Regions from separate parts of the Diaphorobacter oryzae DSM 22780 genome, predicted to be linked through region 3. Evidence: predicted binding sites of a transcription regulator. Region 3 holds the regulator's gene; each other region holds the start of a gene.
What was found. Region 3 encodes FNR, which switches genes on or off when oxygen is low (the NO sensors DNR and NnrR bind a similar motif). Its sites were predicted from a motif close to TTGATNNNNATCAA; they were not measured.
Positions count from the first base shown of each region.

Region 1: a site for FNR is predicted at 7,975-7,988, ahead of ubiU (ubiquinone anaerobic biosynthesis protein UbiU). Genes of this name have one in related genera too.
Region 2: a site for FNR is predicted at 1,354-1,367, ahead of BP68_RS02515 (type IV pili methyl-accepting chemotaxis transducer N-terminal domain-containing protein). Genes of this name have one in related genera too.

Region 1 covers NZ_JCANUL010000012.1:88,129-98,486, forward strand. Annotated here, with positions in the region: gene BP68_RS16240 (PhoH family protein) at 1-350, shown strand, start outside; gene BP68_RS16245 (hypothetical protein) at 350-715, shown strand; gene dnaB (replicative DNA helicase) at 787-2,202, opposite strand; gene rplI (50S ribosomal protein L9) at 2,389-2,841, opposite strand; gene rpsR (30S ribosomal protein S18) at 2,856-3,137, opposite strand; gene priB (primosomal replication protein N) at 3,157-3,450, opposite strand; gene rpsF (30S ribosomal protein S6) at 3,476-3,853, opposite strand; gene grpE (nucleotide exchange factor GrpE) at 4,084-4,614, shown strand; gene dnaK (molecular chaperone DnaK) at 4,697-6,637, shown strand; gene dnaJ (molecular chaperone DnaJ) at 6,733-7,878, shown strand; gene ubiU (ubiquinone anaerobic biosynthesis protein UbiU) at 8,105-9,151, shown strand; gene BP68_RS16295 (U32 family peptidase) at 9,157-10,056, shown strand; gene ubiT (ubiquinone anaerobic biosynthesis accessory factor UbiT) at 10,069-10,358, shown strand, end outside.
Region 2 covers NZ_JCANUL010000001.1:543,132-553,489, reverse strand. Annotated here, with positions in the region: gene mobA (molybdenum cofactor guanylyltransferase MobA) at 1-103, opposite strand, end outside; gene moaA (GTP 3',8-cyclase MoaA) at 159-1,301, opposite strand; gene BP68_RS02515 (type IV pili methyl-accepting chemotaxis transducer N-terminal domain-containing protein) at 1,448-2,290, shown strand; gene BP68_RS02510 (type IV pili methyl-accepting chemotaxis transducer N-terminal domain-containing protein) at 2,368-3,201, shown strand; gene BP68_RS02505 (DUF2889 domain-containing protein) at 3,284-3,847, opposite strand; gene BP68_RS02500 (aldehyde dehydrogenase family protein) at 3,926-5,359, opposite strand; gene BP68_RS02495 (sodium-translocating pyrophosphatase) at 5,466-7,550, opposite strand; gene ppa (inorganic diphosphatase) at 7,828-8,358, shown strand; gene BP68_RS02485 (chemotaxis protein CheW) at 8,578-9,087, shown strand; gene BP68_RS02480 (GNAT family N-acetyltransferase) at 9,152-10,358, opposite strand, start outside.
Region 3 covers NZ_JCANUL010000001.1:97,580-107,937, reverse strand. Annotated here, with positions in the region: gene BP68_RS00535 (TonB-dependent receptor domain-containing protein) at 1-1,344, opposite strand, end outside; cobalamin riboswitch at 1,428-1,671, opposite strand; gene BP68_RS00530 (DUF904 domain-containing protein) at 1,706-1,945, shown strand; gene BP68_RS00525 (cell division protein ZapA) at 1,942-2,301, shown strand; gene BP68_RS00520 (sensor domain-containing protein) at 2,592-5,039, opposite strand; gene BP68_RS00515 (cyclic di-GMP phosphodiesterase) at 5,039-6,295, opposite strand; gene BP68_RS00510 (sulfite exporter TauE/SafE family protein) at 6,472-7,194, opposite strand; gene hemN (oxygen-independent coproporphyrinogen III oxidase) at 7,198-8,580, opposite strand; gene fnr (fumarate/nitrate reduction transcriptional regulator Fnr) at 8,752-9,495, shown strand; gene BP68_RS00495 (hypothetical protein) at 9,625-9,960, shown strand; gene BP68_RS00490 (hypothetical protein) at 10,168-10,358, opposite strand, start outside.

The DNA of each region.
Region 1 (10,358 bases), on a different contig from region 3:
CGGGCGAATGGGGGCGCGCGGCCACCAACGAGCTGATCCGCAGCCGCATCAAAATCAAGAGCATGAACTTCATGCGTGGCCGTACGTTCCTGAACAAGTACGTGATCATCGACGAGGCGCAGAACCTGACGCCCAAACAGATGAAGACGCTGATCACCCGCGCCGGCCCGGGCACCAAGATCATCTGCATGGGCAACCTGGCGCAGATCGACACGCCCTACCTCACCGAGGGCTCGTCGGGCCTGACCTATGCCGTGGACCGCTTCAAGGGCTGGCCGCACAGCGGCCACATCACGCTGGCGCGCGGCGAGCGCTCGCGCCTGGCGGATTTCGCCAGCGAGGTGCTTTGATGGCCGTGGGGTGGATGTCCGCGCTGAAGCTCGTGCCCTGGGGCCAGGTGATCGAAGCCACACCCCAGATCGCACAGGCTGCGCGCAAGCTCATCAACAGCACGGGCAAGGCACAGGCCGCCCCGCCGCAGACACCCCACCGCGATGGCACGGCAGAGCAGCTGGCCGCACTGCAGGGCCGCCTGGCGCTGCTGGAGGAGGATCAGCACGCCTCGGCCGCACTGATCCAGTCGCTGGCCGAGCAGAACGCGCAGCTGGTGCGGGCCGTGGATGGACTGCGCCGGCGCAGCGTGCAGCTGCTGCTGGCCTGCTGCGGACTGGGTGTCTGCACGCTGGCGCTGCTGGCCTGGGCCATGTCGCGCTGAACGCCATCTTTTGCTATTAAATTTATAGCTGACAGCGCTTACCCATCAAGCGCCAAGAGCCGATTTAACCCTTAATAGTCATCCCCGGCGCCCATGGCGAGGTTCTCGAAGCGCGTCTGGTTCTTCTGGAAGAACAACTTCACCGTACCCGTGGGGCCGTTACGCTGCTTGCCGATGATGACCTCGGCGATGTTGGGCTCGTTGGATTCCTTGTTGTAGTAGTCGTCGCGGTAAATGAACATGATGATGTCCGCGTCCTGCTCGATGGCGCCCGATTCGCGCAGGTCGGACATCATGGGGCGCTTGTCGGTGCGCTGCTCCACCGAACGGTTGAGCTGCGAGAGCGCGATCACCGGGCACTCCAGCTCCTTGGCCAGCATCTTCAGGCCCCGCGAGATTTCTCCCAGCTCGGTGGCCCGGTTGTCCGAACTGGATCCGCCCGAACCGCTCATCAGCTGCAGGTAGTCCACCACGATCAGCCCCAGCTTGCCGCATTGGCGCGCCAGACGACGCGCATTGGCGCGCAGCTCCGTGGGGGAAAGCCCCGGTGTCTCGTCAATGTGCAGGCTGACCGTGCGCAGGCGCTCGATGGCCTCCGTCAGGCGCGGCCACTCCTCGTCCGACAGCTTGCCCGTGCGCAGGTTGCCCTGGTTAACGCGGCCGATGGAGCCCACGATACGCACCGCCAGTTGCGCCGCACCCATTTCCATGGAGAAGATGGCCACGGGCAGCCCCTCGTTGAGGGCCACATGCTCCGCGATGTTCACCGCAAAAGACGTCTTGCCCATGGAGGGACGCGCCGCCAGCACCACCAGGTCGCCCGCCTGCAGACCACTGGTCATGCGGTCCAGATCCGCGAACCCGGTCGGCACGCCCGTCACATCCATGGGGTTGTCCGCCATCTCCTGCACCCTGTCCAGCAGGTCGATGACCAGCGAGTCCAGCGACTGGAAACCCTGCTTGTTGCGCGAGCTTTCCTCCCCGATGGCAAAGAACTTGGCCTCGGCCTCATCCAGAATGCTCTCCACCGCCCGCCCCTGCGGATTGAAGGCGGAGGTGGCGATTTCGTCGCTCACCGTTACCAGCTTGCGCAAGATGGCACGCTCGCGCACGATCTCCGCGTACCGGCGGATGTTGCTCGCGCTCGGCACATACTGCGCCAGGGTGTTCAGGTACGGCAACCCGCCCGTTTCCTCGGCCTTGCCCAGGGACTGCAGCCGCTCGTACACCGTGATCACGTCGGCGGGCTTGCTTGCATTGGACAGCACGGCAATCGCCGCGAAGATCTGCTGGTGCTCGTAGCGGTAGAAGTCCCCCTCCTTCAAGAGATCGCTGACGCGCTCCCACGCCATGTTGTCGAGCAGCAGGCCACCCAGCACGGAAGACTCCGCCTCGATAGAGTGCGGAGGCACCCGCAGCTGGGCCACTTCACGGTCTGGAATGGCTGCGGCATAGCCGTCATCGGGAACAGGCAAAACGGCGGACATGGGTCGGCGACTTTCGGGAAAAGGGGCGGGCAATACTAGCGTTCACGGGCACGCCCGTCACTGCACAACTCTGTGGATAAGGAGTGCACAGGCCGTGGGCGAGCCGTGCACAACCGGCCTGAGAGGCAAAAAACAAAAGCCGCCCGAAGGCGGCTTTTGTGCGGCGTGAGCCAGATCGCGTGGCGATCAGGCAGTTTCGCCGTAGACGGACACGGTCACTTCGACGGCCACGTCGGTGTGCAGAGCCACCACGACGGTGTTGTCGCTCACGGTCTTGATGGGACCGTTGGGCAGACGGATCTGCGACTTGACCACTCCGTAGCCTTGCTTGTTCAGCTCTTCGGCGATGTCGTGGTTGGTCACGGAGCCGAACAGGCGGCCGTCAACGCCGGCCTTCTGCGTCAGCTTGAACGTGGTACCGGCCAGCTTCTCACCTTGTGCCTGGGCAGCAGCCAGCTTTTCGGCGGCAGCCTTTTCGAGTTCGGCGCGCTTGGCTTCGAACTCGGCCTTGGCGGCTTCGGTGGCGCGGCGTGCACGGCCGGTGGGGATCAGGAAATTGCGGGCGTAACCGTCCTTGACCCGGACGATTTCGCCGAGGTTGCCGAGGTTCACGACCTTGTCGAGCAGGATGACTTGCATGGGAATCGTGCTCCTTAGATCTTGTGCTGGTCGCTGTAGGGCAACATGGCCAGGAAGCGGGCGCGCTTGATGGCTGTGTTGAGCTGGCGCTGGTAGATGGCGCGCGTGCCGGTCAGGCGCGCGGGGATGATCTTGCCGTTCTCAGCGATGAAATCGCGCAGGGTATCGACATCCTTGTAGTCGATTTCTTCGACGCCGGCGACCGTGAAGCGGCAGAAGCGCTTGCGCTTGAACAGCAGCGACTGGGTGTTGCGCTTCGGGCGCTTGTCTTTGTTGAATTTCTTGAACGTGGCCATTTATCAAGCCTCTTGAGAATTAATCTTGTTGACGAATATCCTGGATATGGAACACCAAACCCTTGCCGCCGCGCCCCGTGGCCAGAAACCCCTGGAAGATCCAGAGGCTTCCCATGGCCTGCCGGGCCAGCCGCTCTGCGAGCGCACCAAAAGCCACCGCCTTGACGCTGGCCCTGACCTGCCGCTGTGCGCCTGCCTCTTGCTGCAGCGACTCATGCTCAAGCCGCAAATCCAGCGCTGGCAGGCCGGCGGGCGTGTAACGCAGGGGCTGTGCCTCGGCGATACAGGCCGTCAGGGTGCATTGGTTGTTCACATCTCCTGGCAATCAGGCTGGGCGATCAGCGCTCGTTCGCAGCGGCGAACTCGGCCTGGCTGGCCTTGCGGGCTTCTTCGCGCTCGACGGTCTTCATCATCGAGGAAGCGCCGGTCTCGGCCTTCTTCTTTTGCACCGTCAGGTGGCGCAGCACGGCGTCGTTGAACTTGAAGGCGTGCTCCAGTTCAGCCATCACAGCCTGGTCGGCTTCGATGTTCAGGCACAGGTAGTGGGCCTTGGCCAGCTTGTTGATCAGGTACGCCAGTTGACGGCGGCCCCAGTCTTCCACGCGGTGCACTTGGCCACCGCCGGCGGTGATCATGCCCTTGTAGCGCTCCAGCATGGCCGGAACCTGCTCGCTCTGATCCGGATGGATCAACAAAATGATTTCGTAGTGACGCATGCAAACTCCTTTTGGATGACACCACCCGCCGCGTCGTGTAGCAGTGTGGCAAGGCAAAGCGCGAAATTATAGCCTCGCTCGCGCAGCTTGTACACTGCAGTCTGCGCGCTTCGGCAGCCCACCCATGCCAAAGCCAGCAAATGGCGACGGATGCGGCTTTTTTGCTTGAAATCCCCGAACCTGCACCCAAGTGCCGCGCGTACCCATTCCAAATTTCAACCGTAGCCGACATGTCCGACATCCAGAACCCCGCCCCCGAAGAGATCGAAGCCGCGATGGCCGCCAATGCCGCCGACGAACTGGCCCGCCTGCAGGGCGAGCTGGCCGAACTCAAGGCCAAGAGCACCGACCTGGCCGACCAGTTCCTGCGCGCCAAGGCCGAGGCCGAGAACGCCCGTCGCCGCGCCGATGAAGAAGTATCCAAGGCGCGCAAATTCGGCATCGAGAGCTTTGCCGAGAGCCTGCTGCCCGTGTGCGACAGCCTGGACGCCGCCCTGTCCATCGAGAACGCAACGGCCGAGCAGCTGCGCGAAGGCTCGGACGCCACGCTGCGCCAGCTGCTGTCGGCCCTGGAGCGCAACAAGGTGGTGGTCGTGAACCCCGCCGCGGGAACGAAGTTCGACCCGCACCAGCACCAGGCCATCAGCATGGTGCCCGCCGAGCAGGAGGCCAACACCGTCGTCTCCGTGCTGCAAAAGGGCTACCTGATCGCCGACCGCGTGCTGCGCCCGGCCCTGGTCACCGTGGCCGCCCCCAAGTAATAAATTCCGCCCCCGCTTGAAGACGGGCAAGTTATCCACAGTTACTGGCTATCCAGACATTTCAGACATCACGGAGAAAAACATGGGAAAGATCATCGGCATTGACCTGGGCACCACCAACAGCTGCGTGTCCATCATGGAAGGCAACACCACGCGCGTGATCGAAAACAGCGAGGGCGCACGCACCACGCCTTCGATCATTGCCTACCAGGACGACGGCGAGATCCTCGTCGGCGCCTCCGCCAAGCGCCAGGCCGTCACCAACCCCAAGAACACCATCTACGCCGCCAAGCGCCTGATCGGCCGCAAGTTCGAGGAAAAGGAAGTGCAGAAGGACATCGACCTGATGCCCTTCACCATCACCAAGGCCGACAACGGCGACGCCTGGGTGGAAGTGCGCGGCAGCAAGCTGGCCCCCCCGCAGATCAGCGCCGAAGTGCTGCGCAAGATGAAGAAGACCGCCGAGGACTACCTGGGCGAGCCGGTCACGGAAGCCGTCATCACGGTGCCCGCCTACTTCAACGACGCACAGCGCCAGGCCACCAAGGACGCCGGCCGCATTGCCGGCCTGGAAGTCAAGCGCATCATCAACGAGCCCACGGCCGCGGCCCTGGCCTTCGGCCTGGACAAGCAGGAAAAGGGCGACCGCAAGATCGCCGTCTATGACCTGGGCGGCGGCACGTTCGACGTGTCCATCATCGAGATCGCCGACGTCGATGGCGAAAAGCAGTTCGAGGTGCTCTCGACCAACGGCGACACCTTCCTGGGCGGCGAAGACTTCGACCAGCGCGTGATCGACTACATCATTGACGAGTTCAAGAAAGAATCGGGCGTCAATCTCAAGAACGACGTTCTGGCCCTGCAGCGCCTGAAGGAAGCCGCCGAGAAGGCCAAGATCGAGCTGTCCTCGTCCGCCGCGACCGACATCAACCTGCCCTACATCACGGCCGACGCCTCGGGCCCGAAGCACCTGAACATCAAGCTGACCCGCGCCAAGCTGGAAGCCCTGGTGGAAGACCTGGTCGAGCGCACCATCGCGCCCTGCCGCACGGCCATCAAGGACGCCGGCGTTTCCGTGTCCGACATCCATGACGTGATCCTGGTCGGCGGCCAGACCCGCATGCCCAAGGTGCAGGAAAAGGTGAAGGAGTTCTTCGGCAAGGAACCGCGCAAGGACGTGAACCCCGACGAGGCCGTGGCCGTCGGCGCCGCCATCCAAGGCCAGGTGCTGTCGGGCGACCGCAAGGACGTGCTGCTGCTGGACGTCACCCCGCTCTCCCTGGGCATCGAAACCCTGGGCGGCGTGATGACCAAGATGATCACCAAGAACACCACGATCCCGACGAAGTTCGCCCAGACCTTCTCGACGGCCGAGGACAACCAGCCCGCCGTGACCATCAAGGTGTTCCAGGGCGAGCGCGAAATCGCCAGCGCCAACAAGCTGCTGGGCGAGTTCAACCTGGAGGGCATCCCGCCCGCATCGCGCGGCACGCCGCAGATCGAGGTGAGCTTCGACATCGACGCCAACGGCATCCTGCACGTGGGCGCCAAGGACAAGGGCACGGGCAAGGAAAACAAGATCACCATCAAGGCGAACTCGGGCCTGTCCGAGGACGAGATCCAGAAGATGGTGAAGGACGCCGAGCTCAACGCCGCCGACGACAAGAAGAAGCTGGAGCTGGTGCAGGCCCGCAACCAGGGTGAGGCCGCCGTGCACACCGTGACCAAGAGCCTGTCCGAGCACGGCGACAAGCTGGACGCCGGCGAAAAGGAAACGATCGAAGCCGCCGTGAAGGACCTGGAAGCCGCCCTCAAGGGCGAGGACAAGAACGCCATCGACGAGAAGACCACCGCGCTGATGGCCGCCAGCCAGAAGCTCGGCGAGAAGATGTACGCCGACAGCCAAGCCGCCCAGGGCGCGGAAGCCGCTGCCGCCCAGGCTGGCGCCGCTGCATCCGCCGGCGCGGCGGCGCAGGACGACAACGTCGTGGACGCCGAAGTCAAGGAAGTCAAGAAGGGCTGATCGCGCAAGCGCCCCGACTGCCCTGCCGCCGCGCCGGGCCCCGCCACACCGGGGTTCGCGCGGCGTTCCTGCTCCAACCGGCCTGAAGAGTCCCCATGTCCAAAAGAGATTTTTACGAGGTCCTTGGCGTTCCCAAGAACGCCTCGGACGACGAGCTCAAGAAAGCCTATCGCAAGCTCGCGATGAAGTACCACCCTGACCGCAACCAGGGTGACGCGGCCAAGCCCGCCGAGGAAAAGTTCAAGGAGATCAAGGAAGCCTACGAGATCCTCTCCGACGCGCAAAAGCGTGCCGCCTACGACCAGTACGGCCACGCCGGCGTGGACCCAAACATGCGCGGCGGCATGGGCGGCGGCCCCGAGGGCTTCGGCGGCTTCGCCGAGGCCTTCGGCGACATCTTCGGCGACATGTTCGGCAACGGCGGCGGCGGCGGGCGCGGGCGCGGCAGCCGCCAGGTCTACCGTGGCAACGACCTGTCGTACGCCATGGACGTCACGCTGGAAGAGGCCGCCAAGGGCAAGGAAGCCCAGATCCGCATCCCGACCTGGGAGAGCTGCGACACCTGCCACGGCAGCGGCGCCAAGCCCGGCACCAGCGCCAAGACCTGCGGCACCTGCCAGGGCAGCGGCGCGGTGCAGATGCGCCAGGGCTTCTTCAGCGTCCAGCAAACCTGCCCGCATTGCCGCGGCACGGGCAAGATCATTCCCGAGCCGTGCATGAGCTGCCACGGCCAGGGCCGCGTCAAGAAGCAAAAGACGCTGGAGGTGAAGATCCCCGCCGGCATCGACGACGGCATGCGCATCCGCTCCACCGGCAACGGCGAGCCAGGCACCAACGGCGGCCCGCCAGGCGACCTGTACATCGAGATCCGCATCAAGAAGCACGACATCTTCGAGCGTGACGGCGACGACCTGCACTGCGAAGTGCCCGTGAGCTTCATCACCGCCGCGCTGGGCGGCGAGATCGAGGTGCCCACCCTGCAGGGCAAGGCCGCCATCGACATTCCCGAAGGCACCCAGGCCGGCAAGCAGTTCCGCCTGCGCGGCAAGGGCATCAAGGGCGTGCGCGCCAGCTACCCGGGCGACCTGTACTGCCACATCGTGGTGGAAACGCCCGTCAAGCTCACCGAGCACCAGCGCAAGCTGCTCAAGGAGCTGGACGAGTCGCTCAAGAAGGGCGGCGCCAAGCACTCGCCCTCCACCGAAAGCTGGACGGACCGGCTCAAGAGCTTCTTCAGCTGATGCACACACAACAACGGCCCGCAACGCGGGCCGTTGGTCCATCTGGCCCCGGCCCGATCAATCCCGAGTCATTCATTCAGGATTAACCGTGCGCCGTTGACAAAGATCAGCGCCAGGGTCTTTTCCAAACCCTAAGGTACGCAGCCTGTGTGACGCCAGGGCGCGTACCCTTACCGGAACGTACCGCCCGGCAGCTCGCACGCCAGCCAGCCGAAAGAGCGTTCCCGTGATCGACCCAGCCAGCCCTCCGCCATCTGCCACAGCCACCACGCCCCCTGAACTGGTCTGCCCCGCGGGCAGCCTGCCCGCACTCAAGGCCGCCATTGACGGCGGCGCCGACTGCGTCTACCTGGGCCTGCGCGACGCCACCAACGCGCGCAACTTCGCGGGCCTGAACTTCGACGAAGCCGCCATCCAGAATGGCATCGCCTACGCGCACCAGCGCGGCCGCAAGGTGCTGCTGGCGCTCAACACCTACCCGCAGGCCAGCAACCCCGGGCCCTGGCGCGCCGCGCTGGACAAGGCGGCCGCCTGGGGCATCGACGCCGTCATCCTGGCCGACCCCGGCCTGATGCGCTACGCCGCCGAACGTCTCCCGCAACTGCGCCTGCACCTGTCGGTGCAGGGCTCGGCCACCAACCACGACGCCATCAACCTGTACCACCAGCAGTTCGGCATCCAGCGCGCGGTGCTGCCGCGCGTGCTGTCGCTGGAGCAGGTCAAGCAGGTGGTGCAGCGCACGCCGGTGGAGATCGAGGTGTTCGGCTTTGGCAGCCTGTGCGTGATGGTCGAGGGGCGCTGCGCGCTGTCTTCCTACGCCACGGGCGAATCGCCCAACACGCACGGCGTGTGCTCGCCGGCCAAGTTCGTGCGCTGGCAGGAGACGCCCAAGGGCCTGGAATCGCGCCTGAACGGCGTGCTTATCGACCGCTACGGCAGCGGCGAGAACGCCGGCTACCCCACGCTGTGCAAGGGCCGCTTCGACGTGGGCGACGAGAGCAACTACTACGCGCTGGAGGAGCCCACCAGCCTCAACACCCTGGAGCTGCTGCCCCAGCTCGTGAAGATGGGCGTGCGCGCCTTCAAGATCGAAGGCCGCCAGCGCAGCCCCGCCTACGTGGCGCAGGTCACGCAGGTATGGCGCGAGGCCATCGACCACTGCATGGCGCAAGGCCACCTGTACGCGCCCAAGACCGCCTGGATGGCCAGCCTGGACCAGGTGGCCGAGGGCCAGCAGCACACGCTGGGCGCCTACCACCGCCCCTGGAAGTGAACACCATGAAACTCGCCCTCGGTCCGCTGCAGTATTACTGGCCGCGCGACACCGTTTTTTCCTTCTACCAGGTCATGGCCGAAACGCCCGTGGACGTGGTCTACCTCGGCGAGGCCGTGTGCTCGCGCCGGCGCGAGCTGCGCCAGAGCGACTGGATCGACATCGCGCGCATGCTGCGGGACGCGGGCAAGCAGCCCGTGCTGTCCACCATGACGCTGCTCGAATCCACCGCCGACGTGGCCGCCATGCACAAGATCGTGCGCGATGAGGAATTCCTCGTCGAAGCCAACGACATGGGTGCCGTGCACAACCTGGCGGGCCAGCGCCCGTTCGTGGCCGGCCCGCAGCTCAACCTGTTCAACCCCGACGCCCTGGCCTGGATGGCCGGGCTGGGTGCGTGCCGCTGGGTCATGCCGCTGGAAATGCGCCAAACCGACCTCGCCGCGCTGCAGCAGCAGCGGCCTGCGGGGCTGGAAACCGAAGTCTTCGCCTACGGCCGCATGCCGCTGGCGTTCTCGGCGCGCTGCTTCACCGCGCGGCACTACAACCGGCCCAAGGACGACTGCGGCTTCGCCTGCATCGAGCACCCCGACGGGCAGTTGCTGCAAACGCGCGAGGCCGAGGGCTTTCTGGTGCTCAACGGCATCCAGACCCAGTCGGCGCGCGTGCACAACCTGCTGCAGGACCTGCCGGCGCTGCGCGCCCTGGGCGTGGACCTGCTGCGCCTGTCGCCGCAGTCGCAGCACATGGCCGAGGTCATCGCCGCCTTTGACGCCGCACGCCACGCCGCGCAGCCCGACCCCACGGCGCTGGAGCGCCTGCTCCCGCTGATGCCCGCCGCGCCCTGCAACGGCTACTGGCACGGCCAGCCCGGCCTTGACCTGATTGAACCCGCGCACGCCTGATTGGGAGCCCCCATGACCACCACCCCGCCCGCCCCCTTCACCCTGCCGCGCCCCGTGGGCGCCGTGCTCGCGCGCCTGCCCGCCTACCCGGGCTCGGTGCTGCTGGTCACGGCCATCAACCTGGCGCTGGCACGCCACCTGCCCGACGATGTGAAGGCGCTGCTGAAGGGCAAGCGCCTGTCCATCCGCGTGCGCGACGCGCGCCTGGCCTTCGACTTCGCCTGGACCGGCCAACGCTTCACGCCCAGCGCGCCTCAGGCCCAGCCCGACCTGGCCATCAGCGCCAACGCGCAGGACTTCGT
Region 2 (10,358 bases), 450 kb from region 3:
GCGGCAGGCCGCGAAAGGGCTGCAGGCCCTTGTCCACCCCGCCCATGCGGGAGCCCCGCCCGCCGGCGAGAAGGAGGCCTGTGATGTCGTGGGTGTCGATCATGGGGCGTGTCGAGGACGGCGGGGGGCTGCGGCGCCGGTGCGGCGCCCCGGCCCGCTCAGCCGCCGATGTAGCTCATTTCCACGCGCCGCTGGCCCTGGCCCGCGTCGGGCGGCAGGCTGGCGCGCAGTTCGGAATAGCGGTCGCCGCGGCCCTGCCAGATGTGGGCGAGGGCGGCGCTGACCTGCGCATCGCTGGCGTTGCCGCGCAGCAGGCTGCGCAGGTCCCAGCCCTGCGAGGCGAACAGGCACAGGTACAGCCGCCCCTCCATGGACAGGCGGGCGCGGTTGCAGTCGCCGCAGAAGGCCTGGGTGACGCTGCTGATCACGCCCACCTCGCCCAGCGACGGGTCGTGGCGGCCGTCGGCGCCCGTGTAGCCCCAGCGCTTGGCGGTTTCGCCGGAGGACTGGGCGGCCAGGGGCACCAGCGGCAGCTCGGACTGCAGGCGTGCGATCACCTCGGCCGAGGGCAGCACCTCGTCCATGCGCCAGCCGTTGGTGGCGCCCACGTCCATGTACTCAATGAAGCGCAGGGTGATGCCCGTGCCGCGGAAGTGGCGCGCCATGGCCAGGATCTCGTGGTCGTTCGTGCCGCGCTTGACCACCATGTTGACCTTGATGTGGGCCAGGCCCGCGGCCTGTGCGGCCTCGATGCCGGCCAGCACCTCGGCCACGGGGAAGTCCACGTCGTTCATGCGGCGGAACACCGCATCCTGCAGGCTGTCCAGGCTCACGGTGACGCGCTGCAGGCCCGCGGCCTTGAGCGCGCGCGCCTTGCGCGCCAGCAGCGAGCCGTTGGTGGTGAGCGTGAGGTCGGGCGTGCGGCCGTCCAGGGTGCGCAGCTCGGCCAGCTGGGCGACGAGGTTCTCCAGGCCCTTGCGCAGCAGGGGCTCGCCGCCCGTGAGGCGGATCTTGCGCACGCCATGCGCCATGAACAGGCGCGCCAGCCGCGTGATCTCCTCGAAGCTCAGCAGGTCGCTGTGCGGCAGGTAGCGGTAGTGCTTGTCGAACACTTCCTTGGGCATGCAGTAGCCGCAGCGGAAGTTGCAGCGGTCGGTGACGCTGATGCGCAGGTCGCGCAGCGGCCGCCCGAACATGTCTTGCAGCAGTCCGGTGGCGGGCATGGCATCTGCGCCGGCGGGCACGGTGGGCAGCAGCGCCATGCTGCGCTGGTCCACGAGAGGAATGACACGTTCAGCCATGGCCAAATTGTGCCCCATGGACGCCGTAGGGGTATGGCGAGAGGCGGGCAAATTGATGTGTGTCAATCCGCTGTCGCAGGCGGGACAGCGCTGCCATTTGACAAGGGTCAGTGGCGGTGCAGGGGGGCAATTTGAGAATCGGACGCATGCACAACCCTTGCCCCCACCCCACCCCTTCTTCCTCCGCCTCCTGCCGCCGGGGCCGCCGCACCGCCGTGCGCGCGCTGGCCACCGTGCTGCTGGTGCCGGCGCTGCCGCTGTCGGCCCAGGCGCGCATGGCCCTGGCCACGGCCATCAACCGCACCGCGCGCTTTCGGGCGCTGTCGCAGCGCGCGGCCAAGGCCTATGGCCAGCTGCACCTGAACGTGGCGCCCGAGCGCGCCCGCGAGGTGCTGGAGCACACGCGCCGCCAGGTGCGCTCGGGGTTCGAGGACATGGACCGCCAGAGCTGGCCGCCCGAGGTGGCGCGCCTGCTGGGCGACGTGCGCCGCAACGCGGACCGCCTGGATGCGCTCACCGCCCAGGCGCCCTCCAAGGAGGGCTTCCATGCCGTGTCGGCCCAGGCCGACCAGATGATGGCGGCCGCCAACACCGCCACCGAGGCCCTGGAGCGCCTGGCCCAGGCGCCCACGGCGCGGCTGGTGAACACCGCCGGGCGCCAGCGCATGCTCTCGCAGCGCCTGGCCAAGAACTACGCGCTCACGGCCGCGGGCCTGGACGGCCGCGCCGTGCGCGAGCAGGTGGCGGGTGACGCCGACGAGTTCCAGCGCGCCCTGGCGCAGCTGACCAAGGCGCCCATCTCCACCCCCGCCATCCGCTCGGCGCTGGAACTGGGCCAGGCCCAGTGGCTGTTCTTCGACGCGGCCCTCAAGCGCCAGCCCGACGCGCGCGGCCTGGAGGCGGTGGCCACCACCAGCGAACGCCTGCTGGAGGTCATGGACAGCCTCACCTCGCTGTACGAGGTCGCCCTGCAGGACGTGCTGGGCTGACCCCGCGCACCTGACGCACCCGGGTGCAGCGCACCGCGGCCACGCATGAATTTCGCACAACCATTGGAGACCATCGCATGCCCCTGCCCAGCCATTCCCTTGTGACCACCGCCGCACGGCGGCGCGCCTTCCTGGCCCTTGGCGCCGCAGTGGGCGGCGGGCTGGCCCTGGGCGGACCCGCCTGGGCCGCGCCCCGGGCGCCGCTGGCCGCCGCCATCAACCGCGCCGCGCGTTTTCGCGCGCTGTCGCAGCGCATGGCCAAGGCCTATGCGCTGCTGCTGCTCGACGTGGAGGCCAAGGGGGCGCAGGCGGCACTGGGCACGTCACGCAAGCTGGCGGCCGCGGGTTTCGAGGAGCTGGACCGCGGCGGCTGGGGCGCCGAGGTGGCCGCGCTGCTCACCCCGCTGCACCGCAGCTTCGACGCCTTCGACGCCGCACTGGCGCGCCCCCTCAGCCGCGAGGGGCTGGCGGACGTATCCCGGCATTCCAACCAGGTGCTGGTGGCCGCGGATCTGCTGACCGAGGCGCTGGAGCGGCAGTCCAGCTCCGCGGGCGACAGGCTGGTAAACCTGGCCGGGCGCCAGCGCATGCTGTCGCAGCGGCTGGCCAAGAACTACTGCCTGGTGGCGGCGGGCCTGGACGATGCAACGGTGCAGGAGCAGCGCCGGCTGGACGTCGAGGAGTTCCGCCGCACGCTGTCCGCGCTGGCCCAGGCGCCGGCAACTACCGGCGCTATCCGCGCCGACCTGCAGGCGGGCGAGGCGCAGTGGGTGTTCTACGAGGCTGCCCTGGTGCGCACGCCCGACCCGCGCGGCGTGCGCAACGTGGCCATGGCCAGCGAGCGCATGCTGGAGATCATGGACGGCATGGTCGTGAAGTACGAGGCGGCGGCCACCGCGGCCGCGGCCTGACGGGCAGGTTGGATGCAAAAACAGCACCTGGTGCTTGTGCATCAAGCGTTGGGCGCTATTGTTTTGGGAGTGTTTCGCGCGTTCAGGCCGCCGTCTTGGCCGGCAGCGGCGCGCGGCCGTGGAACTGCGGGTAATGCACCTTCACGCCATCGCCGTTGAAGTCCCAGCCCGTGCACTGACCCAGGTGGCGCGGCGGCTCGTCGCCCTCGCTCTTGAACGCGGCATGGATGGTCTGGAACGTGGCCGTGGCCAGGTTGAACAGCAGCTCGCGCAGGTGGGTGCAGCTGGCCACGCCGCCCAGGTGCGTCTGGATGGCCTGGCGCCAGCCGCGCACCATGCTGCAGCCCACCATGGCCTGCAGGGCGCGCTGGGCCTCGGAGCAGCCGGCCAGGGGATGGGAGTCCATGGCGGACTCGATGGCGCGCACGACCAGATGGCGGTCCACCGTCACGCGCAGCCACAGGTGGTGCACGGGCTCGCCCGCGCGGCGCACCCGGGCGGGGTCGCGCAGCGAGGGCAGGTCGTGGGTCTTGCTGTCGTGCAGCTCGCCCTCGATGTCCCATAGGCCATCCTCGCGTTCGAAACCCTGGTAGGTGACGCGGCGGACATGCTGGGCGGTGCGGGGAACGGGAGGCGACAGGGGCATGGGAAAAACGCGGGAAACAAAAAAGGCGGGACAAACCGGGGCGGGCCGGCACCGCGGTGCCACGGCCCGCCACGAAGATCAACCGTGGCGGATGGCCACGGTCTTGAGCGTGGTGAAGCCGTAGAGCGCCTCGAAGCCCTTCTCGCGCCCGTGGCCGCTGGACTTCACGCCGCCGAAGGGCAGCTCCACCCCGCCGGCCGCACCGTAGTTGTTGATGAACACCTGGCCGCTGGCGATGCGCCGCGCCATGCGGAACTGGCGCGCGCCGTCGCGCGTCCACACGCCGGCCACCAGCCCGAAGGGCGTGCCGTTGGCCAGTTCCACCGCGTGGTCTTCGTCATGGAAGGCCATGGCGGCCAGCACGGGGCCGAAGATCTCTTCCTGCGCCAGGCGGTGCTGCGCCGGCACGTCACGCAGCAGGGTGGGGGCCTGGTAGAAGCCGGTGTCGGGCGCCTCGTCCACCACCGTGCCCTGGGCCACCAGGGGAATGCCGGCGACCTGCGCGTCGGACAGAAAGTCCCACACGCGCTGCTGCTGGCTCTGGCGGATCAGCGGGCCCAGGTTCAGGTCCATGGCCGCGGGGCCCACGCGCAGCGCCTCGAAGGCCTTGCCCAGGCGTTCAAGCAGGGGCTCGTAGATCAGCGAGTCGATCAGCACGCGCGAGCCGGCCGAGCAGGTCTGGCCGGCGTTCTGCACGATGCCGTTGACGATCATGGGCACGGCAGCGTCCAGGTCGGCGTCGGCAAAGACGATCTGCGGGCTCTTGCCGCCCAGCTCCAGGGTCACGGGGCAGTGGCGCTCGGCGGCGGCCTGCTGGATCAGCGTGCCCACCGTGGGGCTGCCGGTGAAGCTGATGTGCTGGATGCCCGGGTGGCGCGCCAGCGCGTCGCCCACCTCATGCCCGTAGCCGGTCACGATGTTCAGGGCGCCGGCCGGGAAGCCCACCTCGGCCGCGAGCTGGGCCACGCGCAGCAGGGACAGGCAGGCGTCCTCGGCCGGCTTGACCACGCACACGTTGCCGGCGGCCAGCGCGCCGCCCACGCAGCGGCCGAAGATCTGCATGGGGTAGTTCCACGGCACGATGTGGCCGGTCACGCCATGGGGCTCGCGCCAGGTGAGCACGCTGAAGCCGTCGGGGTAGGGGATGGTCTCGCCGTGCAGCTTGTCGCAGGCGCCGGCGTAGAACTCGAAGTAGCGCGCCAGCGCATGGGCGTCGGCGCGGGCCTGGCTGGTGGGCTTGCCGCAGTCGCGCTGCTCGATGGCGGCCAGCTCTTCGGCATGCTCGGTGATCTTGTGGGACAGGCGCATCAGCAGGCGGCCGCGCTCGGCCGGTGCCAGCTTGCGCCACACGCTTTCGTAGCACTGCTGCGCGGCGCGCACGGCGGCGTCGATGTCCTCGGGCGTGCCGCGCTGGATCTCGTCGTAGGGCTGGCCGTCGGAGGGGTCGATGACGGCGATGGTGCGCCCGGAGGTCGAGGCCACGCCCGCATTGGCAATGTAGTGGAGCTGCATGCCCTGATTGTGCGGCAGGCGCGCGCGGCGCGCTGGGCTGAAGCCAAACTGGCCTCTGGCGCCCAGTGGTAAAGCGCTGGCAGCTCTCTTTTTGATAGCTTTCTGTTCAGCCCGCGTGGAACTTCACCACCAGCGGCACGATGAGCAGCGCCACGATGTTGATGATCTTGATGAGCGGGTTCACCGCCGGGCCGGCCGTGTCCTTGTAGGGGTCGCCCACGGTGTCGCCGGTCACGGCGGCCTTGTGCGCGTCGCTGCCCTTGCCGCCGTGGTGGCCGTCCTCGATGTACTTCTTGGCGTTGTCCCAGGCGCCGCCGCCGGTGCACATGCTGATGGCCACGAACAGGCCCGTGACGATGGTGCCCATGAGCAGGCCGCCGAGCGCCTGCGGGCCGAGCGCCAGGCCCACGACGATGGGCACGGCCACGGGCAGCAGGCTGGGGATCACCATCTCCTTGATGGCGGCGCTGGTCAGCATGTCCACGGCGCGGCCGTATTCGGGCTTGGCCGTGCCGTCCATGATGCCGGGAATGTCGCGGAACTGGCGGCGCACCTCCACCACCACGCTGCCGGCCGCGCGACCCACGGCCTCCATGGCCATGGCGCCGAACAGGTAGGGAACCAGCCCGCCGATGAACAGGCCGACGATGACCATGGGGTCCGACAGGTCGAAGCGCACCGCCATGCCGTAGCTCTCCAGCTTGTGCGTGTAGTCGGCGAACAGCACCAGCGCCGCCAGGCCCGCCGAGCCGATGGCGTAGCCCTTGGTCACGGCCTTGGTGGTGTTGCCCACGGCGTCCAGCGGGTCGGTGATGTCGCGCACGCTGCTGGGCAGCTCGGCCATCTCGGCAATGCCGCCGGCGTTGTCGGTGATGGGGCCGTAGGCGTCCAGCGCCACCACGATGCCCGCCATGCTGAGCATGGACATGGCGGCCACGGCCACGCCGTACAGGCCGGCCAGCATGTACGACACGATGATGGCCGCGCACACGAAGAGCACCGGCCAGGCCGTGGAGCGCATGGATACGCCCAGCCCGGCGATGATGTTGGTGCCGTGGCCGGTGGTGGAGGCCTGGGCGATGTGGCGCACGGGCGAGTACTGGGTGCCGGTGTAGAACTCGGTGATCCACACCAGCGCGGCCGTGAGCACCAGCCCCGTGGCGCAGGCGCCGAACAGGCGCGCCTGCGCCCCCGTGCCGCCCAGGGCGTTGTCGGGAATCACCCAGGCGGTGACGAACCAGAAGGCGACGAGCGAGAGCACGCCCGCAATGGCCAGGCCGCGGTACAGCGCGGGCATGACGTTCTTCATGCCCGGGCCGGCCTGCACGAAGAAGCAGCCGATGATGGAGGCGATGATGGAGACCGCCCCCAGCGCTAGCGGGTAGGCCACGGCCGCCACGGGCGCCGTGCCGACCAGCAGCGCGCCCAGCACCATGGTGGCGATGAGCGTGACGGCGTAGGTCTCGAACAGGTCGGCCGCCATGCCGGCGCAGTCGCCCACGTTGTCACCCACGTTGTCGGCGATCACGGCGGGGTTGCGCGGGTCGTCCTCGGGGATGCCGGCCTCCACCTTGCCCACCAGGTCGGCGCCCACGTCGGCGCCCTTGGTGAAGATGCCGCCGCCCAGCCGCGCGAAGATGGAAATCAGCGACGAGCCGAACGCAAAGCCGATGAGCGGGTTGAGCAGCGCCGGCAGATTGGCCGTGGGGGTTAGCCGGCCGTTGCCCACCAGCACCCACGCGAAGGCCGTCACCCCCAGCAGGCCCAGGCCCACCACCAGCATGCCGGTGATGGCGCCGCCGCGAAACGCCACGTCAAGCGCCGGCCCCATGCCCCGCGTGGCCGCCTGCGCCGTGCGCACGTTGGCCCGCACCGAGACGTTCATGCCGATGAAGCCGCAGGCGCCCGAGAGCACGGCGCCGACGACGAAGCCCACGGCGGTGGTGGCGTCGAGGAACACGCCGATGAGCACGGCCAGCACCAGGCCCGCCAGGGCGATGGTCTTGTATTGCCGCGCCAGATAGGCGGATGCGCCGGTCTGGATGGCGGCGGCGATCTCCTGCATGCGGGCGTTGCCCGCGTCCTTGGAAAGAATCCAGCTGCGGGCCCACAGGCCGTAGGCCACAGCAATCAGTCCGCAAACCAGAGCCAGGATGAGAGGGGCAGTCAGCGCTGAGGTGGTGCCAGCCATGCGTGTATCTCCATCGGTTGTCAGTTGCACGGAAAGGAAACACGCAACGCGGGCGGTGGTGCTTCCGCAGCGTTGCTTCCTCGCCATGACCGGCACCGCAGCGCGCGGGAGACGATTGGCCAACGCAGCCAATTTACTGCGAAACATCTGTTTGCAAGCCGGCTGCAAGGAGCATGGGCCTAAAATCAGGGTTAATCCCGACCGAATACATGGGGCACTTTCGATGGTGCGGCCCGTGCGGGACCCGTGTCATTCCAACCACTCGCTTACTACAACCATGTCGCTGAACAACGTCAAGCCTGGCAAGAACCTTCCCGAAACCTTCAACGTGGTGGTCGAGATTCCGGCAGAGTCCGATCCGATCAAGTACGAGGTGGACAAGGAGTCGGGCGCCGTCTTCGTGGACCGCTTCCTGACCACGGCCATGTACTACCCCTGCAACTACGGCTACGTGCCCCAGACCCTGTCGGGCGACGGCGACCCCGTGGACGTGCTGGTGATCACGCCGTACCCGCTGCTGCCCGGCGTGGTCGTTCCCTGCCGCGCGCTCGGCATCCTCAAGATGGAGGACGAGGCCGGCGTGGACGGCAAGGTGCTGGCCGTGCCCACCACCAAGATTCTCAAGATGTACGAGAACTGGAAGACCGTGGAGGACGTGAACCCCATGCGCCTGAAGGCCATCAGCCACTTCTTCGAGCACTACAAGGACCTGGAAGAAGGCAAGTGGGTCAAGGTGCTGGGCTGGGAAGGCGTCGAGGCCGCCCACAGGGAAATCATGGACGGCATCGCAAACTACGCCAAGGGCTGAGCCCCAGGCGGCCGCCGTGGCCGCCGGTCTGTCAAAAAGCCTGCAGGCTCCTGGCCCGCAGGCTTTTTTGTGTCGCCGCCAGCGCGTGCCGCCACCCCGGTTTTGCACAATTGTCAGCATAGGTAACATCCGACTGCTATGCTGCCGGGGTTTGCAGCGCCGAGCGCCGGCACGGGCCGGCCCGCGCGTTCGCCCGAGACCATTTCCCTAGGAGTTGCCATGTTGTCTTCCACCGCCCAGCGTTCTTCCTCCGGCAATGCCAATGGCAGCGGCGCCGCGGAATACCTGACCTTCCGCCTGGGCCAGGAGGAGTACGGCATCGACATCCTGCGCGTGCAGGAGATCCGCTCCTACGAGCAGCCCACGCGCATGGCCCATGCGCCGGACTTCATCAAGGGCGTGATCGACCTGCGTGGCGTCATCGTGCCCATCGTCGATTTGCGCCTGAAGCTGCACTGCGCGACGGCCGAGTACACCGACTTCACCGTGGTCATCATCCTCAACGTGGGCGGCACGGTGCTGGGCGCGGTGGTGGATGCGGTGGCCGACGTGGTGGCCCTGCCGGCCGACGCGATCAGGCCCGCGCCGCAGTTCCAGAGCCAGGTGGATGCCTCGTTCGTGCGCGGCATCGCCTCGGTGGGCGAGCGCATGCTGATCGTGGTGGACATCGAGTCGCTGCTCAGCAGTTCCGAAATGGGCCTGGTGCAGCAGGCGGCCGTCGCCGCCTGAGGGCCCGCTCCCCGGCTTCAGCAAGGCGCGCCCACCGGGCGCGCTTTTTCTTGGTGCCAGGGCTTCAACCCGCCTGCCGGAAGGGGTTGCGCGCGCGCAGGTCCTCCAGGTAGTGCGCCATACCTTCGCCCTCGCGCGCCAGAAAGCGGTCCACGGCGTCGGCGAAGGCCGGGTGGGCCAGCCAGTGCGCGCTGCTGGCCTGCACGGGCAGCAGGGCGCGGGCCATCTTGTGTTCGCCCTGGGCGCCGCCCTCGAAGCGTTGCACGCCCTGCGCGATGCACCAGGCGATGGGCTGGTAGTAGCAGGCCTCGAAATGCAGGCAGTCCACGCGCTCCAGCGCACCCCAGTAGCGGCCGTAAGCAACAATGTTTTGGTCTTTTTGGCCTGTGGCGCTTGATAGATAAGCGCTGATAGCTATCAAACTGCTAGCGATTGGGCGGCCCGCGCGTTCCGCCACGAACAGCACCCAGGCCTCGGGCATGTGCCGCTGCATCTGCGTGAAGAACGCGCGCGTGAGGTAGGGCGGGTTGCCGTGTTCCAGGTAGGTGCGTTCGTAGCAGCGGTAGAAGAAGTCCCAGTCGGCGGCCGTGATCTCGCCGCCACGCAGCACGCGGAACCGCACGCCGGCCTCCGCCACGCGGCGGCGTTCCTGCCGGATCTTCTTGCGCTTGTCCTGCGACAGCGAGGCCAGGAAGTCGTCGAAGTCGCGGAAGCTGCCGCCGTCGGCGCCGTGGATTGCGGGGTGCCGGTTGTGCCAGTGGAACTGCACGGTGTGGCGCAGCATGAGCCCGGCCGCGCTTGCGGCGGCCACATCTTCCTCGCCAGCGAACAGCAGATGCAGCGACGACAAGCCGGCCTCGCCCGCCCAGGCCAGCAGAGCCTGCAGCAGCGCGGCCCGTGCAGCACTATCGCGCGCCAGCAGCCGCGTGCCGGGCACGGGCGTGAAGGGCACGGCCGCCACGGCCTTGGGGTAGTACGCCAGGCCGTGGCGCGCGTAGGCATCGGCCCAGGCCCAGTCGAAGACATATTCGCCGTAGGAATGCGCCTTGACGTAGAGGGCGCAGGCCGCGCACAGGGTGCTGCCTTGCCACAGGGTCACGAAGCAGGGCGTCCAGCCCGTGCGCGGCGTGGCGCTGCCGCTGGCCTCCAGCGCGGCCAGGTAGGCGTGGCGCATGAACGGCGTGGCCTGCGCCTGCATGTCCAGCAGGGCATTCCAGGCGGCGGCATCGACCTGGGTGGCCGAATCATGCAGGCGAAGTTCGTAGCGGGGG
Region 3 (10,358 bases):
CACGTTGCGTCCCTTTTCGGGCTGGAGATCGGGCGAGCCGTACTCGCTGAAGCGGTGGTACAGCGTGGGCGCACGGAACGAGGTGCCGCCCGCTGCGGTAATGCGCCACTGCGGCGTGATGGCGTAGCCGTAGGACAGACTGCCCGTGCTCTTGCCGCCGAACTCGCTATCGTCGTCATAGCGCAGATTGGCCTGCAGCGCGTGCGGCCCGTGGTTCAGGCCATAGCCCAGGGCCAGGGCGTCTTGCGAGCGGTCGCGCTTGAGATCGGGAACGAAGGGCGTGGCGGGGTTGTGCAGTTCGTCCTCGCGGCGCTCCAGCGCGGCGGTGAACAAGTGCCCGCCCAGGCGCCATTCGTTTTGCAGCAGGTAGTTGCGCAGCGTGGTCTCGGTCATGTAGAAGTTCGGACGGGTGCTGTACTTGCTGTCCGACTGCGTGACCTGCAGGCGCGTGCTGTACACGTCGCTCCATTGAGCCAGCCACGCCAGGGCGCCGGTGCGCAGCTGGTGGCGGTTGCGGTCATCCGCATTCTTGCTGCCGTCATACTGCGAATGCAGGTTGCTGGCCAGCAGCGTGCCTTCGAGGCGCTGTTTCTGGTTGATTTGCAGGCCCAGCTTGGCATTGGCCGAGGTGCGGCGGTAGCCGTCGTCGTCGGGATTGGCCGTGGGGATGGGCCGGGCATTGAAGCCATCGGCACGCTCGTGCGACATACCCAGCGAGTAATCCACCAGGCCAGCCCCCCCGCTCACGCCCGCCTGCACGGTGCGCGTGCCCTGGTTGCCCAGGCCCACGCCCACATAGGGAGCCGGTGCGCCCTCGCCCTTCTTGGTGAAGAGCTGGATCACGCCCCCCATGGCGTCCGAGCCATACACGGCGGCGGCCGGGCCGCGCACGACCTCGATGCGGTCGATCTGCGACAGCGGGATCTGCTCCCAGACCACACCGCCCGTGGACTGCGAATCCAGGCGCACGCCGTCCAGGTACACGGCGGTGAAGCGCGATTCGGCACCGCGCAGGTACACGCTGCCGCTGCTGCCCTGGCCCCCGTTGCGCGAGATCTGCACGCCGGGCAGTCGGGAGAGCACATCGATCACCCCGGTAGCGCCGCTGGCCTCGATGGTGTCGCGGTCGATGATGGACACGTCGGACACCAGGTCGGCCAGCGGACGCGCCACACGCGTGGCGGTGACGACGGTTTCGCGCAGCTGGGGCTCGGTCGCGGCCTGCGCAAGCAAGGTCTGCGCCATGACGGGAAAGGCGGCGCCAAGCGCCAGGGGCAGCGCGGCCACGCGCACATACAAGGGAAGTGCGGCGGTGCGCACGTGGGTCGGACGGATCGTTGTCATTGTTGGACACGCAGGAGATATCGCCTCGGCCGACCTCCCCGTCGGCACATGGGCATCACTGCCCCGTGCGTTTCGATGAAACGCGCGGAGCCACCTCGTTGGCCGGTATCCGGGCTGGCGGAGCACCCTCCATAGCCTTCCCAAACGCTTGTTCAAGGCGCTCAGTGGCTCGTGAATGGAGAGGGAATCGACACGCGACTCATCCGCTGACCGTTGCGGGGGCAGCGCAGGCACAGGGCATGCTCCATGGCGGAGGGCCCCTCCCTGCTTCCCGTTGAACTGCGGCATGTGAACCACGCCGCGAGCACCAACCACGCAATTTTACGACTGTTCACACGCCGATCCCTACAATCGGCAGCGTATGGCCCACCCCTCCTCCCTCGACCAGATCGCCGAACGCGTCGAACGTCTGCTGCTGCGCCACGCAGAGCTGCAGCGAACCAACACCCTTCTTGCACAACAGGTCATGACGCTCACCCAGGAGCGCGACTCTCTCAAATCCCGCCTGCAGGCCGCCCGCGTGCGCATGGACGCGCTGCTGGATCGCCTGCCCGCCACGGCCGAGCCCACAGATCCACCCGAGACGAAAGACGCGCCATGAAGCAGATCGAGGTTCAGATCCTCCAGCAGAGCTATCTGCTGGCCTGCCCCGAGGGGCATGAGTCCCGTCTGCTCGAAGCCGTGGAACGCGTGGACACGGCCATGACGCGCATCCGCGATGCCGGCAAAGTGCGCGCCCGCGAGCGCATCGCGGTGCTGGCGGCACTCAACCTGGCTTTCGAGATCGCCGACCGCGACCGCGAAGCCGCAGAACTGGCCGCTGCGGCCCCGCAACGCAACGCCCCTGCGCCATCATCGGTCTCGTCCGCCGTAGATGGCACCGAAGACGGCGAGCGCATTCAGCAGCTGATGCTGCGCCTGGATGAAGCACTGGGTGACGACGGGCGACTGTTGTAAGCAACAGGGCCCGCAGGCCACGGCCGCAGTGCATCGGCCATTACAATGGAGCCGTCTGCGGAGCTGCCGGGCTTTATATTTCCTTGAACCAATGCTCATTGAGCACGGGCTTGGTACATCGCCCGGTGAGCGTGATCATCTCGCGTCAGATGAACCCAACGCCTGGCTGCCCTCGCCCACCTGAACCCCCGGTTCAGGATGCCGGTCCGGTGGCATCCGCAGACACCTATTCCCCTCCGCTTGCCACCGCCTGAAACGCAGCCGGGCGCCTGGCTACAGCCGCGCCCTGGCTATACGCTGTACGCCAGCGCCTGGCGCAACACCAAGGCGCGAAACTCCGCGACCGGCATGGCCGGCGCGCACAAGAACCCCTGGTAGCAGTCGCAGCCCATCTCTTGCAGCGCCAAGCGCTGCTCCTGCGTTTCCACGCCTTCAGCCACCACGCCAATGCGCAGCGCCTGCCCCATGCTGGTGATGGCCCGGACGATGGCACGATCACCCTCGTCCCCCGGCAGTCCGCTCACGAATGACTTGTCGATCTTGAGCCTGTGGATCGCCAGCTTCTTCAAGTAGGCTAGGCTGGAGTATCCCGTTCCGAAATCGTCGATGGACAGCCCCACGCCCAGGCTAGCCAGGGCGGCGAGCAACTGCTCCATTTCCTGTGCATCCTGCAGCAGCACGGTTTCCGTCAGCTCCAGCTCCAGCAGGCGCGCCGGCAGGCCATGCGCGGCCAGCAATGCGGTGATGCGATCCACGAAGCCGGCCTGGCGAAACTCCAGCGCCGACACGTTGACCGATACCACCAAGGGCATGCCGCTGCGCATCCAGTGCGCCGCCTCTTTGACGGCCTGCTCCATCACCCATGCTCCCAGGGTGACGATGTAGCCCGACTCTTCGGCCAAGGGAACAAACAGGCCCGGCGACACCACGCCGAATTCCGGATCCGTCCAACGCACCAGCGCCTCGGCGCCTGCTATGCGCCCCGTCGCCATGTCCACCTGGGGCTGGTAGTGCACGGCCATGCGCCCCAGGCCAAGCGCCTGGCGCATGGCATGCTCCATCTTCATGCGCGACAGGAGATTGGCACTCATCTGCGGCTGGTAGAAGCCGTAGCTGCCGCGGCCGCGCTCCTTGACCCGGTACATGGCCGTGTCGGCCTGCTTGATGAGGTCGTCCAGCAAATCCCCGTCCTGCGGATAGAGGGACATTCCGATGCTGCACTGGATGGAAAAACCCAGTTCATCCAGCATGAAGGGACGCAGCATCTCGTCCAGGACCCGGCGTGCAACGGCCTCGGCAACTGCCGCATCGGCACCATGCAAATAGATGACGAACTCGTCCCCACCCAGGCGGCACAGCATGTCGGACTGGCGCAGGCAGCCCTGCAGTCGCTGCGCCACGAGTTTCAGCACCCGGTCGCCAAAAGGATGGCCCAGCGAGTCATTGACGATCTTGAAGCGATCAAGGTCCAGGAACAGGATGGCGAATCCGTCGCCCTGGCCTCGCGCCGCCTCGATGGCCGCAGTCACCCGCTTGTTCAGCAACACCCTGTTGGGCAGTCCGGTCAGGGCATCGCTGTATGCCAGCTCTTCGATTCGCTTCTGCGCGGCATGCTGCGACGTCAGATCGCGCATGAACCCAATGCTCTGCACGATGGCTCCGCCATCGTCCCTGAGCGCCACCCATGAAAGCTGAACGGAACAATGGCCCCCGTCGTTTCGGCGCAGCGACAGCTCACCTTCCCAGAAGCCCTCTTGCACCCAACCTTGCCGCACCTGTGCCAGGAATGCATCGTCGCCACGCCCAGAGTCAAACAGCGTCGTCGCCGGCCTGCCCACCACGGCGGCCGCAGATGCCCCTAAAAGCTGCTCGCACCCTGGATTGATGCGCACCACGGCATGGTGCTCGTCGGCGATGAAGATGGCGTCCAGGCTGGACTCGAATACCCGCGCCGCAAGGCGCAAACCCGCTTGCACCTCCGCCTGCCGGGAGATGTCACGAAACGAATACACACGCCCAGCAGGACGCCCCTGAATGAGCTGAGGCACGGATCTCTGCTCCACCGTGGCACCGCTACGCAGGCGCAGGATGTCGGTAGTCTCCAGCATGGGCTCCTGCGCAATAGAGGCCAGGCGCGCACGATAGGCCTCGCCATCCAGCACCTGGGCCTCCATGTGGGACCTGATCGCAGCATCGTCGCGTCGCAGCAGCAACTCGCGCGGCAGTTGCCATATCTGGGCCAGGCGCTGGTTGAAAGCGCGGACCTCCCCATGCAGATTGCAGGTCAGTACGCCATCAGCGGCGGAATCAAGCGTTGCACGCAGTTCCGACAGCAAGGCCTCCAGCTCGCGCCGGGATGCCTCATGCTCGGAACGGTCCAGCATCGTCAGCAACAGCCAGCCTTGGTTTTCGGAAGCACTCTCGGGCACATTGACAGAGATTACACGCCGGTCCACCGGCACCAGCGCGCCGCTCCCCCTATGCCGCACATGGGTATGCGAATGGATGCCCGCGGCTACCTCCGCCGCGGATTGGCTCCAGAAAATCTGGTCTTCGGGCGCCGATGCGAGATCCTGCACCGGCAAGCCCTCCATGTCCGCCACGTACCGCCCCACCAGCCGCGCCGCCGCCGCATTGGCGTGGACTATCCGCAGCGTCTGTGCATCCACCAACCAAACCGCCAAGTCCAAACCATTGCATATGGCATGCCATGCCTCCTCGGGCAGCTTGCCGAGCATCATGGGCGGTCCTCGCAATGCCGCGGGCTCACGGCTCGCTCGAAGAAATAGCAGATACGTGGCTGCGGCAGCAGATAGTCCAGGGCATCGCGGGGCAACTGCGCCGGCTTGAGACTGCGAAGGATGCCCAGCTCGGCACGTTGTGCCAAGTCGAGCAATAGTGCATCGCTGCGCGGCACGCTTGGCTCATACGGCAAGACACTGGGGCGCAGCGGATGCAAAGCGTCCACCAGCATCACCAAGGCGAAACGCCCATCCACAAGTTGCACTATCGAGCCCGGTGGGTACACGCCCATCATGCGGACGAAGGCCCCGAGCACCGTTGCGTCAAAACACTCGCGCTGCAATGCAAAAATCTGCGACAACGCCTCGTGGGGCGTCAGTGCCTGAGCACCGTGCAGCGGGTTGCACAGCCGGTCATAGCGGTTGGCGAGCGCCAGGATCTGACCGCTTCGGCTCAAATCCTCGGCCACGAGGCGCAGTGGAAACCCACTACCGTCGGCCATCTCGTGATGCTGCGCAATCGCAATAAGCACATCGCTTGCCAAGCCCATGCGCTGCCCGAACTCCACCGACAGCCCGACGTGGTCTTCATAGCGCTGCCGGTCCGAAGCCGTGAGCATGGCCCCAGGCTCTCCGATATGCGCCGGCAGGGCTGCCTTGCCCACATCATGAAGCAGCGCCGCCAAGCCGAGACCGTGCAAACCCTCCGCACTCATGCCCAGCGAGCGCCCGAGTAGCAGAGCCAACACCATCACATTCACCGCATGGGCCGCCGACCGCTGGCCTAAACTGTCTGCCAGCAACCGCACCGCACACTGCCCTTGCGCCAGCAACTCCGCAACACATGCCTGAACCAAGGCGTCCGCCTGTTCGCGTGCCTGCTGCGGCGCAGTCTGCGCCCTGGCAGAAACTGCCGCGTAGACGGTAGTGGCCTCTTGGTAGCGCTGGCTGCAGCTCTGTGGCGAGGCGCTCTGCTGCCTCAAATGTTCGGCTCCGGCCCTGTGCTCCCGGCTCACCGCATCCACTTTGTGCTCTGGAGATGAGCCCCCCAGTCCATTGTCCGGCTGGGCATCCCCATTTCGCCGGTCGACACTCGGCTCTGGCTCGGAAGGGAAGGTGCTTTTGGCGGGGACATAGCGCACGGACTTGACCCCAAGATCACGCAAGGTGCGGATCTGCTCGTGCGATGACACCCGAAAGCTACTCATCGGAAAGGGATGGTTGATCCAACTTACATCCAGTTGGATGAACATGCCCACACGGAGCGCATCGATATCGAGCAAGACGGATTGGTTCACTTCAGCTGGTTTGGGCTAAGCGGGCTCCACCCCAAAGTCATACCATTTTGAACCATTATCACCAGTTACTGGCGTTGCCTGAAAGTTACAGATTCAACAAATGCGCACGCCTCACGTCACCAGGGTGCACGTCATGGCAGACACCATGGGGCGGGTTGTCCATGTACCACATCCATCCACAAGGCCCAGCCCCCCATCAAGAAGAGCACCAACCCGGCCAGCCTCGGGCCCCATGCCCCCCCCACCGATCCCACCCGGGCCCGAAACTGCCCCCACATCCAGGGCCCGGCCACCAACCAGATCCCGCTGCCAATGCCGAAAAGCACCATGCATAGCGCCCCACGCAGCACACTGCCGCTCAAGGCAGCCGTGAGCAACGCGGTATAGAGCAAGCCACAAGGCAGCAAAGCCCAGGCGAACCCCGTCATAAACAGTCCGCCGGGCTGCGACACCAGCGACCTCACCTTGCCCCAAACAGCCCGTCCGGCGTTCTCTATCCACGCAGGCTGCCGCGCCTGCAACATCATCAACAGCCCCCACGCCAGCACCAGCACATGCAGCATGCTCCACGCCGGGCGCAAGGCAGAACTGTTCTGGCTCAGCCACGCCAGCCGTTCCATGGCAAAAGCAGCCAATGCGCCCGCAGCGCCATATCCCGCCAAGCGCCCCAGATGGAAGCCCAGGTTGCGCCGCAGAACCGAGCCGCGCGGCATCCATTGCACGACTCTCTCGCTGCTGGCCGGTGCCGCTCCCAGTCCCGTCAACGCACCACAGGGGGCAGCACACATGGCAAGGCAGTGCCCACCCCCCATCAAACCCATGAGGAAAGCCGTCGAAACCAGAGCCAGGAACATGCGTCAGATGATGCGCGAGAAACGCGCTCGATTGCGGTCGGCCTGCAAATACTTGTCGAACACCATCGCCACGCCACGCACGAAATACCACCCCATGGGCGTCACCTCTATGCCCTCGGGGTTGATTTTCACAAGCCCCTGCCCTGCCATCTCCTCGAGTTGCTGCAGCTCCGTCTCGAAATAGCGGCGAAAATCAATCAGCCAGGATTGCTCCAAGGGCTCGAACAACACCTCCCCCTGGCACATCAAGGCCATGATGACCGCGCGGCGCACCAGGTCGTCCCGCGTCAACGCCAGCCCCCGCGCCACCGGCAGATGCCCGTGGTTGATGGCATCGTAGTATTCGTCGAGCGTCTTGACGTTTTGGCTGTATGTGGCGCCCACACGACCAATGGCCGAGACGCCCAACCCGATCAAATCGCAATCGGGCTGGGTGCTGTACCCCTGGAAATTGCGGTGCAGCCGGCCCTGGCGCTTGGCCACGGCCAGTGCATCCTCCGGCAGCGCGAAGTGGTCCATGCCCACGTACACGTACCCGGCCTTCATGAACACATCGATGGAGCGCGCCAGCATCGACACCTTGGCCGATGCCATGGGCAACTCTGCCGATACGATGCGCCGCTGCGACTTGAAGCGCTCCGGCAGATGCGCATAGGCATAGAGTGCAATACGGTCCGGCCGCAGTTGGGTCACCTGCTCCAGCGTACGGTCAAAAGACTCCGGCGTCTGGCGCGGCAATCCGTAGATCAGGTCCACATTCACCGACTCAAAACCCAGCTTGCGCGCACTCTCCACGAGGGCGAAAACCTGCTCCGCAGGCTGCACGCGGTGGACCGCCTTCTGCACCTCGGGATCGAAATCCTGCACACCAAAGCTCAATCGGTTGAAGCCCAGTTCAGCCAGCAAGGCCAACCGCTGTTCATCCACGGTCCGAGGATCCACCTCGATCGAATACTCTCCTCCCGGAACCAGCACGAAACTGCGCTTTAGCATGCCCATCAGCTCACGCAGGCCATCGTCCGACAGGAAGGTGGGCGTCCCCCCGCCAAAGTGCAGCTGGCTGACATGCTGTCCCACGCCGCAATGGGCTGTGTGCAGATCAATCTCGCGGCTCAGATAGCGCAGATAGGCCTCAGCCCTCTCCGGGTGCTTGGTGATGATCTTGTTGCAGGCACAGTAGTAACATAGGGATTCGCAAAACGGGATGTGAACATACAGCGAAAGCGGCATCGCCTTCGCCACCGAGCCCACACGGCGTTGTTGAAGCGCCAGGATGTACTCCCTCTCGCCAAACGCCTCCACGAAACGGTCTGCCGTCGGGTAGGAGGTGTAGCGTGGCCCAGAGACGTCAAAGCGCCGCAAAAGCTCAGTTGTAATGACTGTCATGGCGGGGGTTCCTTGCATTTGCCATGCACTGTGCCGTAGAGTCACTCCAGCGTCCTTGACATTGATCAAGCGCTCACAAGGTCCGCATAGCGACAATTTGACCTTGGCTCAAAGTCTTTCAACGGCCTGCGATATTCCTGCCTCAATGGCTTTCAGAGGTAAGCTCGCGACATGAACAGGGTCCCCATGCACACCAACCTGCAATCCATCAAAGTTGCTTGCTCCAACTGCAATCTGCGCGAACTGTGCATGCCCTTGGGATTGGATGACCAGCAATTGAAACGCATCGATGAGATCGTGGCCGTGCGCCGCAAGGTCAAACGGGGCGGCACGTTGTTTCGCAACGGCGAGCCCTTTGCCTCCCTGTTTGCGATCCGCACCGGTTTTTTCAAGACCTGTGTTGCAACAGAAGACGGCCGCGATCAGGTCACCGGTTTCCAAATGGCCGGCGAGATCATCGGCCTCGACGGCATCGTGAGCGACCGGCATACCTGCGATGCCGTGGCGCTGGAGGATGCCGAGGTCTGCGTCATGCCGTTCGACCGTATCGAAGAACTATCGCGTGAGGTCACGGCACTGCAGCACCATGTCCACAAGATCATGAGCCGCGAAATCGTCCGCGAGCATGGCGTCATGCTTTTGCTGGGCAGCATGCGTGCCGAAGAGCGCCTGGCCGCCTTCCTGCTGAATCTGGTGCAGCGACTGCATGCTCGTGGATTTTCTCAGTCCGAACTGGTGCTGCGCATGACACGCGAGGAAATCGGCAGCTACCTGGGTCTCAAGCTCGAGACCGTGAGCCGCACCTTCTCCAAGTTCGTGGAGGAAGGAATCGTCGAGGTCAAACAGCGCCATGTGCGCATCGTGGACACCGACGCCCTCAAGCGCATCGTGAACAGCCAGCAGGCCTGCCACTAGACTGCGCCAGAGAATCCTCACAGTCCGCGTTGCAACTTGTTGCACGCTGCGACAAGTACACGCGCTTACCATCCTCTTGTGCCCGCTCGCCGTTAAAGCGGGTCAACAAGAGGGAAAGGACTGAGAGGAATGAAGACAGCTCTGGCTGTAGCCCTGGCATTGACGGCCGGGATGGCCTACGCAAATGACGAAGATAACCCCGACAAAGCGCTGCTGGCGGGGGTGGTGCGGCTCGCGGCCAGCATGAACGGACTGGCCCAGTCTTGCGGTCACATGAGTGCAAAGGACGTGGAGACCGCGCGGGCGAACCAACGTGCCGCCGCCATCAAGGATATGCAGGCCTCCCCCGCGGAATACGACCGCAGCTACGCCCAATTTTCCGGTGAATTTAAGACACGCTGGGCCAGCATGAGCAAGCCACAGCAAAAGCAGGCTTGCGACCAGATGAAGGCACAGGGACGCTGAGGCCATTTTCCAGCCTGCCAAGCCCACCGCCGGTGGGCTTTTTTAAGGCCTCAAGCCGTCCACTTCTGCCCCCATGAGCCTGATGCCACGCACCAAAGTCCTACGGCATCTTGCCGGAGATTCACAAAAGCACCGGGACAAAGGCGACTCAGACCGGCGGTAGCAAGTGCAGAAACCGATGGGGCATGCATCTAGCGAGGAAAAACCTCAGCGCCACCCCAGCACAATGTGCCCCCGGTCTTTCATGCATTGTTCAACATAGCGCTCGTACACGCGATCGGCTTTGTTCCAGCCGGCGCCCACTTTGACTGCTGCGCCGACCAAACCTCCGACGCCGCCGGCAAGCGTTCCTCGCAACAGGTCGCCAGAGTTCTTGATCAAGCCGGAAGTGGCGGCCT